One region of the Bradyrhizobium sp. WSM2793 genome, then DNA from elsewhere that is predicted to be linked to it. Evidence: predicted binding sites of a transcription regulator. Region 1 holds the regulator's gene; each other region holds the start of a gene.
The links. Region 1 encodes PhoB, which activates phosphate uptake and scavenging genes when phosphate is short. Its sites were predicted from a motif close to TGTCATNNANCTGTCAT; they were not measured.
Positions count from the first base shown of each region.

Region 2: the regulator PhoB is predicted to act here: its motif matches at 2,112-2,128, upstream of A3AS_RS0122785 (acetoacetate decarboxylase).
Region 3: the regulator PhoB is predicted to act here: its motif matches at 2,759-2,775, upstream of phnC (phosphonate ABC transporter ATP-binding protein).

Region 1 is NZ_KB902771.1:219,010-223,273, forward strand. Features, by position in the region: gene pstA (phosphate ABC transporter permease PstA) at 1-468, shown strand, start outside; gene pstB (phosphate ABC transporter ATP-binding protein PstB) at 465-1,283, shown strand; gene phoU (phosphate signaling complex protein PhoU) at 1,295-2,011, shown strand; gene phoB (phosphate regulon transcriptional regulator PhoB) at 2,035-2,742, shown strand; gene A3AS_RS0107140 (GcrA family cell cycle regulator) at 2,975-3,487, opposite strand; gene A3AS_RS0107145 (aspartate aminotransferase family protein) at 3,944-4,264, shown strand, end outside.
Region 2 is NZ_KB902789.1:97,233-101,496, reverse strand. Features, by position in the region: gene A3AS_RS0122795 (carbohydrate porin) at 1-10, opposite strand, end outside; gene A3AS_RS0122790 (transporter) at 65-1,081, opposite strand; gene A3AS_RS0122785 (acetoacetate decarboxylase) at 1,191-1,970, opposite strand; gene A3AS_RS0122780 (patatin-like phospholipase family protein) at 2,169-3,344, shown strand; gene A3AS_RS47510 (hypothetical protein) at 3,953-4,219, opposite strand.
Region 3 is NZ_KB902802.1:61,816-66,079, reverse strand. Features, by position in the region: gene phnE (phosphonate ABC transporter, permease protein PhnE) at 1-768, opposite strand, end outside; gene phnD (phosphonate ABC transporter substrate-binding protein) at 840-1,775, opposite strand; gene phnC (phosphonate ABC transporter ATP-binding protein) at 1,839-2,648, opposite strand; gene A3AS_RS0130125 (chloramphenicol acetyltransferase) at 2,822-3,493, shown strand; gene A3AS_RS0130120 (alpha-D-ribose 1-methylphosphonate 5-triphosphate diphosphatase) at 3,490-4,264, shown strand, end outside.

The sequences.
Region 1 (4,264 bases):
GGCGCGGTGGTGGTGCCGATGCGTGGCTTCTCCGCGATCGCGGGCGCGCTCGCGCTCGCCGTCATCGTGATCCCGGTCGTGCTGCGCACCACCGAGGACATGCTGCTGCTGGTGCCGAATCCCCTGCGCGAGGCGGCCTCGGCGCTCGGCCTGCCGCGCTCGCTGGTGATCAAGCGTATCGCCTATCGTGCGGCCCGGTCGGGCCTCATCACCGGCGTGCTGCTCGCCACCGCCCGCGTCGCCGGCGAGACCGCGCCGCTGCTCTTCACCGCGCTGTCGAACCAGTTCTTCAGCCTCGGCCTGAACAAGACGATGGCCAACCTGCCGGTTACCATCAACAACTTCGTCCAGAGCCCCTATGCCTATTGGAAGCAGCTCGCCTGGAGCGGCGCGCTGCTGATCACGCTCACCGTGCTTGCCCTGAACATTGGCGCGCGCATCCTCGGCGCCGAGAGGACTGCAAAATGACCGACCTGTCCGTATCCATGAGTTCCAACGCTCATCTGGCCTCGCAGCCGCTGCCGGAAGCCCCGGCCAAGGTGACGGTGCGCAATCTCAATTTCTATTACGGCGAGCACCACGCGCTGAAGAACATCAACCTGACGCTGGGCGCCAACCGCGTCACGGCGTTCATCGGCCCGTCGGGCTGCGGCAAGTCGACCCTGCTGCGCATCTTCAACCGGATGTACGACCTCTATCCGGGCCAGCGCGCCACCGGCCAGCTCATGCTGGACCAGACCAACGTCCTCGACCCCAGGCTCGACCTCAATCTGCTGCGCGCCCGGGTCGGCATGGTGTTCCAGAAGCCGACGCCGTTCCCGATGACGATCTACGAGAACATCGCCTTCGGCATCCGCCTCTACGAGAAGATCTCGAAGTCCGAGATGGACGACCGCGTCGAGAAGGCACTGCGCGGCGGCGCGCTGTGGAACGAGGTCAAGGACAAGCTCAACGCCTCCGGCCTGTCGCTCTCCGGCGGCCAGCAGCAGCGCCTGTGCATCGCCCGCACCGTCGCGGTGCGTCCTGAAGTGATTTTGTTCGACGAGCCCTGCTCGGCGCTCGATCCGATCTCGACCGCCAAGGTCGAGGAGCTGATCCAGGAACTGTCCGAGAACTACACGATCGCGATCGTCACCCACAACATGCAGCAGGCGGCGCGCGTCTCCGACAAGACCGCCTTCATGTATCTCGGCGAGCTGATCGAGTTCGACGACACCAGCAAGATCTTCACGTCGCCGAGCGACCGGCGCACGCAGGATTACATCACCGGCCGGTTCGGCTGAGGAGACGCGACATGGGTACTGAACATACCGCAAAGGCTTTCGACACCGACCTCCAGGAGCTCACCCGCCTGGTCGCCGAGATGGGCGGCATCGCCGAGCGCATGATCGTCGATTCCGTCGACGCGCTGATCCGCCGCGACGTCGCGCTCGGCCAGCGCGTCGTCACCATCGACGCCGAGCTCGACGCGCTGCAGAAGCGCATCGAGGAACGCGCGGTGCTCACCATCGCCCGCCGGCAGCCGATGGCGGTGGATCTGCGCGAGATCGTCGGCGCCATGCGCGTTGCGACCGACCTCGAGCGCATCGGCGACCTCGCCAAGAACATGGGCAAGCGCGTCGCCGCGCTGGAGACCGACTTCCATCCGCTGAAGCTGTTCCGCGGCCTGGAGCACATGACCGACCTCGTGCAGCAGCAGGTCAAGTCGGTGCTGGATGCCTATGCCGCGCATGACCTGCCGGCGGCGATGGCGGTGTGGAAGGGCGACGAGGAGGTCGACGCGATCTGCACCTCGCTGTTCCGCGAGCTCCTCACCTACATGATGGAGGATCCGCGCAACATCTCGTTCTGCATCCATCTGATGTTCTGCGCCAAGAACATCGAGCGGATCGGCGACCACGCCACCAACATCGCCGAGACCGTGTTCTACATGATCGAGGGCCAGGCGATCACCGACAAGCGGCCGAAGGGCGACATGACCACCTTCGCCACGACGGTCCCGAATACCTGAAGACTTGAAGGAGCGACGACCCGATGGGCGCACGCATTATGGTGGTTGAGGACGAGGAAGCTCTCACCGAGCTGCTTCGCTACAACCTCGAAGGCGACGGCTATGACGTCGAGACGGTCATGCGCGGCGACGACGCCGACACCCGCCTCAAGGAGCACATCCCGGACCTGATCGTGCTCGACTGGATGCTGCCGGGCCTGTCGGGCATCGAGCTGTGCCGCCGCCTGCGCACCCGGCCCGACACCAAGCAGCTCCCGATCATCATGCTCACCGCGCGCGGCGAGGAGAGCGAGCGGGTGCGGGGGCTTGCGACCGGCGCCGACGACTACATCGTCAAGCCGTTCTCGGTGCCGGAGCTTCTGGCGCGCGTGAAGGGCCTGCTGCGGCGCGCCAGTCCTGAGCGGCTCGCGACAGTGCTGGCCTATGGCGACATCGAGCTCGACCGCGACAAGCGCCGCGTGGCGCGCTCGGGCCGGCCGATCGATCTCGGCCCGACCGAATATCGCCTGCTGGAGTTCTTCCTGGAGCATCCCGGCCGCGTGTTCTCGCGCGAGCAGCTGCTCGACAGCGTCTGGGGTCGCGACATCTACATCGATGAGCGCACTGTCGACGTCCATATCGGCCGCTTGCGCAAGCTGCTCAATCTCGGCCGCGAGCAGGACCCGATCCGCACCGTCCGCGGCGCCGGCTACGCGCTCGACGACCGCTTCGCGAAGGCGGAGCAGACGTAAGGTTTGCTGGCGTTGGCTTTGGCGGGCCGCCGCCGCATTCTCCGGCGTCGTCCCTGCGAAAGCAGGGACCCATAACCACAGGCAGTGGTTTGGCGAAGACCCGGAGTGACCATCTCGCGCGACAACTGCGCCTTGTGGTTATGGATCCCCGCGTTCGCGGGGATGACACCGAGTTGGTGGAGCCGTCATCGTGTGACGGCTGCAGTCTTGACGATCAGAGAATTCCGCGAACTCAGCGCGGACCCGGCTTCGCCGGCGCGCGCCGGCGATCCGCCGCCGGCTGATACGCCACGCGCGAGTGCTGGGCGCAGTAGGGCAGGCCGGACAGTGCCTTGCCGCCGCAGAAGAAGAAATCCGGGCTCGAGGGATCGCCGACCGGCCAGTGGCAGGTCGCCTCGTTGAGCTCGAGCAGCGACAGCCGCTGGCCCATCGGCACCACGTTGTCGTAGGTGACGGGTTCGGCCTCCACCTCGACCTCGAAGGCCTGCGCCAGCGCGGTGTTGCCGCGCGCGATGGGGCGGGTCACCCGCATCATGTGCTGCGCGGGACGCGCCTTGCGCGGCCGGGGCGCTGCCGATGAAGGGCTCTTGGCGCGGCCGGACAGACCCAGCCTGTGCACTTTGCCGATCACGGCATTGCGGGTCACATTGCCGAGCTCAGCTGCGATCTGGCTGGCCGAAAGTCCGGCCTCCCAGAGCTTTTTCAGCTGCTCGACGCGATCGTCGGACCAGGTCAAAACCGTCATTGCACCCTTTCCCTCGCTACGCGCCAGCCATCCTGGGGCCTCGCAGCGATTGCCTAAGCCTTCAAAAACCCGTGCCGTCAGAATCCCTTAAGGCTCGCCGGGCGCGTGACTGACGCCCGAACGTTTACGCCGGTACAAGAGGACTCTTGGGATCAGAACCGCTGCACGAGATGTCGTATCTGACAATCCAAACGCTACAATATGGCGTGACTCCCGCGCAAGAGTCCGCCGACTCGCTTCCACATGTTCCGTGGTGAAAACCCGCAAAATCGGCACCGCAAGACTACGGATTCAGCGTTTCCTGAGGCTTTCCGGGCGGCATTGACACCCGTCTTGCCAAGCATAAGATAGTCCCGCGTGCCGCCCTTAAAAGGCGGCACGTTTCGTTTTCCGGGCCGGTCGATGGTGCGTTGCGCAATGCACGCGTCACACCGTCCGCAACATTCAAGTGACATCATGACTAACAGCGCAGCGCCGCATTTGCTCCCCGTTTTCGCCAGAGCCGACCTCGGCTTCGAGCGCGGCGAAGGCTGCTGGCTGATCGCGACCAATGGCGATCGCTATCTCGATTTCACCTCGGGCGTAGCTGTGAATGCGCTCGGCCATTGCCACCCGCATCTGGTCAAGGCGCTGCAGGAGCAGGCGACGAAGCTCTGGCACATGTCGAACCTGTTCCAGAGCCCGGACGGCGAGAAGCTCGCGAGCCGGCTTTGCAACGAAAGCTTTGCCGACTTCGTGTTCTTCTGCAATTCGGGCGCCGAAGCGCTGGAAGGTGTG
Region 2 (4,264 bases), on a different contig from region 1:
TGCAGGCCATCGCAATCGCGGCCGCTACGGATATTTGGGTCGCCCAACTCACGATCGACACACGCTACTTGAAGATACCAGTGCGCCTCATGAAGAGATAGGCCGCAGCAACCGAGGAGGCCATCAGCACCGCTGCCCAGATGAATCCGCTCTCGACGTCGGTCAACGGCAGGCCCTTGGTGTTCATGCCGAAGATGCCGGTGATCAGCGTCGGCGGCAGCAACAGCGAGGTCACGATCGAGAGGGTGTGGAGATGGCGATTGCTCTCCTCCTCGTTCTTGAACCGCAGCTCCTCCTCGAGCAGGCGGCTGCGTTCGCGCAGCTCGACGATGTCGTGATCGAGGCCATCGAGCCGCTGCGCGAGCTTGCCGGCCTGGATCCGCAACGCCGGCGACAAATGATCGGTGTTCTTCTGATCGAGACGGTGAAACAGCGTGCGCAATCCCGTGAGCTGCCGATGCAGCCGCACGCAGGTGCGGCGCAGACGGCCGAGGTTGCGGCGCATCTCGGGCCTGGCGTCATCGGCGAGGATGCGCTCCTCGATATCGTCGATCTCCTGGCCGAGCTTGTCGGCCATCCGGTCCAGCGTGTCGGCGACCTCGTCGACGATCTTTTCGAGCAGATGGGCGACGTTGTCGACGCGGTAGCCGCCTTCGAGCACCCGCCGCGTGGCGTCCGCCGAGCACAGCGCCTGGTGGCGGCCGGAGACCAGCAGCCGCTCGGTCATGGCAAAGCGGAGGAACGCGGTCTCCTCCGTCGCGCTGTCGATCTCGCGCACGAGATCGGAAAATACGCCGTAGACGCAGTGGTCGATGACGTGAAGCTGCTGGAAGGTGTCGCTCGACAGCAGCAGCTCGCGCGCCAGCGGCGGCAGCTGCGACGCTCCGATCCAGGGCCGTGCCCGCGCGTCAGTCAGGTTGAAATGCAGCCAGAGCCGGCCGTCATGGCTGAACTCGATCGGCTGGTCGATCGGCAGCGCCTCGGCACTGCCGTCGCTGTGCAGGCGAAAGGCCCATACCAGGCCGGGAATGGCGGGATCAGTGCTCGATAAGGCGCTGACAAGCTTTGCCGGCTCAGCCATGGCCAACCCCAACCATCAGCAACTGCCCCATTCCGGACGATGGCTGACGGCATCTTCCGGACCCAGGCGGTACTCAATTACGCCAGTGTTACAGTTTGATGATGCCGCCCTATTCCGCCGCCAGCCCGGTCGCGGCCGCCTCGGCTTGCCTGATGTAGTCGTGCACGACGCGGCCGAACGGCAGCGTCAGATCGGCGATGTAGTGATGCGCGCCGAGGCAGCGGCGCACCGGGAAATCCGCGACCGGCGCGTTGACATGCGGCACCAGATGCAGCCGGCCCGGCCCCATCCAGGAGCCCTTCGGCACGATGTCGACGAGGTTGATCGCGACCAGCTGGCAGACCTCGAGACGGCCGTCGACGCCCGGGATCATCTTCAGATTGATCTGCGTCTTCGACAGCGTGGCGCGGGTGAGATCGCCGTTGCCGGCCATGCTCTCGTGCTTGTAGCCCATGGTGCCCATGGCGACGAGCTGGCCGGCATATTCCAGCGTGCCCGTCAGCGTGTCCTTGACGATCTCGAGCTTGGGATGTGCGTACTTCTTGGGAAAGCCCCAGATCTCGCGGCCGGCGGCGATCGGCGGATCGTCGTCCAGATACATCTGCGAGACGAAGTTGACGTCCTCGCCGTTGAGGCGCGCGGGGATGACGAGGCCGGATTCGGTGTAGCTGCCGAAGCCGGAGGAGTCAGGCATTTTGATCCATTCGTAATGCACGATCGGCTGGTCGATCGGCTGCAGCGGCTCGGGCAGGCCGGCGCGGATCAGCTCCGGATCGGTCTCGTAGGTGATGACAAGGAATTCGCGGTTGACGAACCGATACGGCCCGGCCGGATAGCTCGGCCCCGCCGCCGGCATTGACGGAAGTCTCAGCACGTCTTCGCTACGCATCGCAGGTCTCCTGTGATCCTGATCGGCGGCAATTGCTAGCGATCCTCATTGACTGCGATGTGAAGCTTTTCCGTCAGCCGCACGACCCCTGCCGTTGCAGCGTGGTCGGTCTGCGTTGCCGGCGCTGCATCGGTGCCGGCTTGTCATCACGCCGTCACCACGGGACGCAATCGTCTGGCGCAAGCAGGAGGCATCGCCATGGACGCCCGCACGTCGCAACCGACATATCAGACACATCAGGCGCCCTCGCGGGGCTGGCGGCCCGAGCGCTGCGATCGCGTCGCGCTGGTGCTGCAGGGCGGCGGCGCGCTCGGCGCCTACCAGGCCGGCGTCTATCAGGCGCTGCACGAGGCGGGCATCGAGCCCGACTGGGTCTGCGGCGTCTCGATCGGCGCGATCAACTCCGCCATCATCGCCGGCAACAAGCCGGAGAAGCGGCTCGAGGCGCTGCGCATCTTCTGGGAGCGCATCACCAACCGCAAGATCTGGCACTACACCCCTGACGGCGACGTCTTCCGCCAGTGGCGCAATCTCACGAGCGCCTGGATGACCTCGGCGATGGGCCAGCCCGGCTTCTTCACCCCGCACCAGGTCAATCCCTGGTTCAGTCCGGTCGGCGCGCGCACCGCGACCAGCTATTACGACACGATGCCGCTGAAGGAGAGCTTGCTTGAGCTGGTCGACTTCGATCTCATCAACGAGAAAAGGGTTCGCTTCGCGGTCGGCGCAGTCAACGTGCTCTCGGGCAATTTCATCTATTTCGACAATTCCCATGACGAGATCGAGCCGGAGCACATCATGGCCTCCGGCGCCCTGCCCCCGGCGCTGCCGATGGTGCGGATCGGCACCGATCATTTCTGGGACGGCGGCATCGTCTCCAACACACCGCTGCAGCATCTGCTCGACCAGGAGGATGCGCTCAACTCGCTGGTGTTCCAGGTCGACCTGTTCAGCGCGCGCGGCGTGCTGCCGCGCTCGATCCAGGACGTGATGGCCCGCCACAAGGACATCATGTATTCCTCGCGCACGCGCCACAACACGGACGTCTATCGCCGCACCCACAATCTCAAGGTCCTGCTCCACAAGGCGCTGGCGAAGCTGCCGGACGAGCAGCTGTCCGACGAGGAGCGCAAGCTGAAGGCGAGCCTGTGCCATATGCCGGAGATCGCGATCCTGCATCTGATCTACCAGCAGAAGGCCTATGAGGGCGACGCCAAGGACCACGAATTCTCGGGCACCTCGATGCGAGAGCACTGGACCAGCGGCTACGAGGACACCAAGCGCACCCTGAAGCGCCGCGACTGGATCAAGATGCCGGAGGAAGGCATGGGCCTCGTGGTGCACGACGTGCACCGGGAGACGGAGAGCGCGTAGGAGCGCTCGTGTCCCGGACGCGCTGCAATGCGTAGCATTGCTGCGCAGAGCCGGGACCCAGACACTGCGCGGTCCGTCGCAACATAGGCCTCGGCTCTGCAGCCGCATCGTCCTTCTGGACGATGCTTTGCATCGCCAGGGGGACGCCGCGCTACGTCCGGGGCACGAGACTGCCCATAAAACATGATCCATTCAGAAGACACACCGTCGCATTCTCGCGGCTCATTTCGCCCGAGTTTTGACTCTCTTTGTTGCCCTTCTTGTTCAGAAAGGGCGCAGGGAAGGCCGGGCGCCGGCTGGCACCCGCGGTCCCGTGTGCAAGCAAGACGCGCACGGGGTGGACTACAGGTGTAGCCGGGCCACCGGCCTTCCCTGCGCGAATGGCTTTACGGCTTATGTCGCGCTCTCCCCGGGGAGCGATGCACTATTGCCCCCGTCGCCTTGCGGATGACTGATGTACGAACCCGGTTGGGCCGCAACATCACCGCAACACTTGACGCACAGACCCCGGGCGTCAGGACCACACGATTTTGCCGTCCGCGCACATCCCCGTTCCTGTCCCCGATGGCTTGCGTGCGCTCACCATCGAGGCCGAACCGAGGACGCCGTCAGCGCCGTGTCGTATCGCGCGTGCTGCTGCTCACGGGATTCCCGCCCTGCAGCCAGCCCAGCGCGCCGACGCCGTCGCGGCCACCGCCTCCCGGCCCGCGTCTCGTGACGATCGCGAAACGCCCCTTGTGGCGGGCGGGATGGGCCATTGATACGACATATCCGAAATTCGGTAAATAGGAATGTTTTTGCGTCGAGGGATTGACAGGGTGTTTTGCCCGACGGGCGGCGGGCGCGCGCCTGGTCAAGCGTTCGAGCCGCGACATGGAGTGCTCGTCAGGTCAATTGCCCGTCAATTTCCACTGCGCAGC
Region 3 (4,264 bases), on a different contig from region 1:
TTTGCGGATCGCGACGACGAGTTCCTGGCCGATGCCGCCGGCACCGACGAAGCCCATCACGGAGGCTTCACGGACGTTGATCTCGAAGCGCAGCAGCGCGTAGCTCGCATAACCCGCGGTCACCTGCGGCACGACGGCGAACCGCATGCAGGACAGCCAGCTCGCGCCGGTCGAGCGGATGCCTTCGACCGGCTTCATGTCGGCGTTCTCGACGATTTCCGAGAACAGCTTTCCGAGCGCGCCGGTGGAGTGGATCGCGATCGCAAGCACGCCCGCCATCGGTCCGAGCCCGAAGGCGATCACGAAGATCAGCGCGAAGACGATGCCCGGAACGGTGCGGGCGAACTCGAGCAGGCGCCGGACGACGAAGCGCAGCCAGGGTGCGGGCGAGGTGTTTTCAGCCGCGAAGAAGTTCAGGCAAAATGCCAAGGTCGCGCCGATCAGCGTGCCGACATAGGAGATCAGCAGCGTCTCGCCGAGCATCTTCAGCCATTTGCGCCAGCCCCAGAGCCACTCGCCGACATCGGTCCAGACGCGCTGGCCGTTGTCGAGCGTGAGGATGCGATCGAAATAGCTGATGAAATTGCCGAAATAGGTGAAGAGCGTGCGCAGATTCACCTCCGCGCCGATTCCCGCGAGAGCCAGCGCGGCGCCGAAGACCGCGATCCCCAACAGCAGGCGGAGCCGCCTGCGCCCGACCGCCTGGCGATAAGCGGCGTTGAGCACGGCAAGCTGCTGCTCGGGGAGGATCGAAACCGCTGTTGTCATCGGCCTGAGATGAGTTCCGTCAAAGAAAGAGCCGGGTCCAGGGACCCGGCTCCAGTTGCATCGCCCTGAGATCAGGACGCCTTCTTCTTACGCAGCGCATCGACGAACTTGATCAGCTCGATCGTGCCATCCCAGTCCTTGGTGGTGGCGGGATGAAAGCCCTTCTTCTGACCGTCGGAGAGGCGGTCGAACGCGGCCTTGTCCTTGGCCGGTGCGTCGAAGAACGCCTTCGCGATGGCGGCCTTGGCGTCTTCCGGCAGGTCGGAATTGTAGGCATAGGGGCCGTTGATGATCGGCGCCGACTTGTGGATGATGCGGAAGTCGTCCTTCTTCATCGCCGAACCGTCGGCATTCTTCAGCATGCCCTTGGTCAGCATCTGCGCCAGCGTGGAATCGTCGTCGCTGGTCCACTGGTTGGCGGCGACGTCGACCGTGCCCTGCGACAGCGCCAGCATTGCGTTCTCGTGGCTGCCGGTGAAGACGACCTTGCCGAAATAGCCGTCGGCATCGGGGATGCCCATCTTGTCCAGCTCGAAGCGCGGCACGTTGTTGCCGGAGGTCGAGTTCGGATCGACGAGGCCGAGATTCTTGCCCTTGAGATCGTCGACCTTCTTGTAGGCGCTGCTCGCCTTGACGAAGAACACCGAGTAATAGCCGGTCGAGCCGTCGGCATTGATGTCGTTGGCGAAGGCGTCGGACTTGACGCCGGTCAGGCGGGCGCGGGCGAACGAGGCCGAGCCGTAGCTGGCGATGTGGATGTTGCCGGCGCGCTGGCCCTCGATGACGGCGGCGTAGTCGTTGGCGATGCGCAGCGTGACCTTCACGCCCAGTTCCTTGGAGAGATAGTTCACGAACGGCGCCCAGCGCTCGGTGACGCCGGAGGCGTTCTCGGCCGGGACGACCGCAAAGGTCAATTCGGGATATTTCGCCTTCCAATCGTCGGCGGAGGCGGAGGCGGTGAACGCGAGCGCGGCGGCGCCGGCAAGAATTAATCTGCGAGTGATCATGATACCCTCTTCATCCGTTGGGGTCGGTGGACGCAAAACTGGCAACAAAAGATGTGGCGCGGCTCAGGCGGCCGCGGCGGTTCCGAGCGCCGGAACGCCCTCGGGCGCCGGGACGGGCACGGTGCCCATGACGTCGGCGGCTTCGAGATCATAGAGCTCACGCGCAACGTGCTCGGTCAGCGCGGACGGCGCGCCGTCGAACACCACACGGCCCGCCGCCATGCCGATCAGGCGGTCGCAATAGCTGCGGGCGAGATCCAGCGAATGCAGATTGCAGAGCACGGTGATGCCGAAATGCTTGTTGATGCGCAGCAGCGCATCCATCACGATCTTGGTGTTGCGCGGATCGAGCGATGCGATCGGCTCGTCGGCGAGGATGATGTCGGGCTGCTGCACCAGCGCACGCGCGATCGCGACGCGCTGCTGCTGGCCGCCGGAGAGCTGGTCGGCACGCTGGGCGGCGAGCGATGCGATGTCGAACTGCTCGAGCGCCGACATCGCCAGCGCCTTGTCCTGCTCGGGCCACACTTGCGACAGTGAGCGCCAGGCCGGCATCGTCGCAAGGCGTCCCATCAGGACGTTGGTGAGGACATCGAGCCGGCCAACTAGGTTGAACTGCTGGAAGATCATGGCCGACCGCGCCCGCCACTGCCGTAGCTCCTTGCCGCGCAGCGCGGTGACGTCGATGCCGTCAAAGAGGATGCGGCCCTGCGTCGGCGTCGCGAGACGATTGATGGTTCGCAGCAGCGTCGACTTGCCGGCGCCGGACCGTCCGATCACACCGACGAAGCCGCCGGGGGAGATTTGAAACGAAGCGTCGTCCACCGCGGCTTTCGCGCCGAAGCGACACGTCAGACCTTCCACCACCAGCATGCGGGACTCCAGATTAGCTGGAGCCAACCGCTAACGCCCGCGCTTGACACTTGTGTGACACGGGCGTTGCGGTGCGGCGATCCTACACAGCTCATCCCCTGTCATCGCCATGTCATGACATCGTCATCAAGCCGCTCGAAGAGGAACGCCCGCCCTCGCGCATCGGATGCAACATGGCCGCCAAGATTCTCTCGGTCCAGCCGACCGTCGACCCCTCGGCCAAGCTGCACGAGACCAGGCTCGGCGCCTATACCGAGGTCGGCGCGCGCACCATCCTGCACGACGTCGCGATGGGCGATTACTCTTATGTCGTGAACGATTCCCAGATCACCTACACCACCATCGGAAAATTCTGCTCGATCGCGGCGATGACGCGCGTCAATCCCGGCAATCACCCGATGCACCGCGCGACCCAGGCGCATTTCACCTATCGCTCCAGCGCCTACTTCGAAGGCGAGAGCGACGATGCCGAGTTCTTCGACTGGCGGCGGCAGCACCACGTCCATATCGGCCACGACGTCTGGATCGGCCACGGCGCGATCGTGCTGCCGGGCCGCAACATCGGCACCGGCGCGGTGATCGCGGCCGGCGCCATCGTCACCAAGGACGTGCCGGCCTACACCATCGTCGCCGGCAATCCCGCCCGCATCGTGCGGCGGCGATTCTCCGAGGAGATCGCCGGACGGCTCGCGAAGCTCGCCTGGTGGGACTGGGATCACGACAAATTGCGCGAAGCGCTGCCCGATTTCCGCAAGCTCGGGATTGAAGATTTTCTCGCGACATACGAAGCACGAGCGACTCCCCAGACCAGATCCCTTACCAGCAAACGAAACGCGGTCGCGTGACAGACATTTTCCTTGAAGGCGGCCGGGCCCTGATCGGCGCCGAGCTTGTCGAAACGTCATTGGCGGTGTCGGGACAGGACATCGCGCAGGTCGATGCCTCACGGGGCCGGTCGCGGCTGATCATCGATGCGCGCAACCTGCTGGTGCTACCCGGCATCGTCGACCTGCACGGCGATGCCTTCGAGCGGCAGATGATGCCGCGCGCCGGGGTCGACTTCCCGATCGATGTCGCGCTCGCCGATAGCGACCGTCAGGCGATCAGCAACGGCATCACCACCGTCTTTCACGCCACGACCTGTTCGTGGGAGCCGGGCCTGCGCAGCGCCGACAACGCGCGCGGTCTGATGGAGGCCATCGAGCGGCAGCGTCCGCAATTCGCCGCCGACACACGCTTCCATCTGCGGCACGAGACCTACAATCTCGATGCCGAGGCCGAGATCAGCGAGTGGCTCAACGAAGGCCGGGTCGACCTGTTCGCTTTCAACGACCACATGGACGGCACCGTCGCCGACATGGCCAAGCCGCGCAAGCGCAACCGCATGGTGGAGCGCACCGGGCTGTCAGCTGAGGAATTCGACCGGCTGGTCGAACGCGTGGTCTCGCGCGCCGACGAGGTGCCGGCTTCGGTTGCGCGTCTGGCCGCCGCGGCGCGCGCGGCCGAGGTGCGGATGCTCTCGCACGATGATGCGACGCCGGCGATGCGCCAGGAGTTTCGCGATCTCGGCGCTGACATCGCGGAGTTTCCGATCAACGAGGAGACGGCGCGGGCGG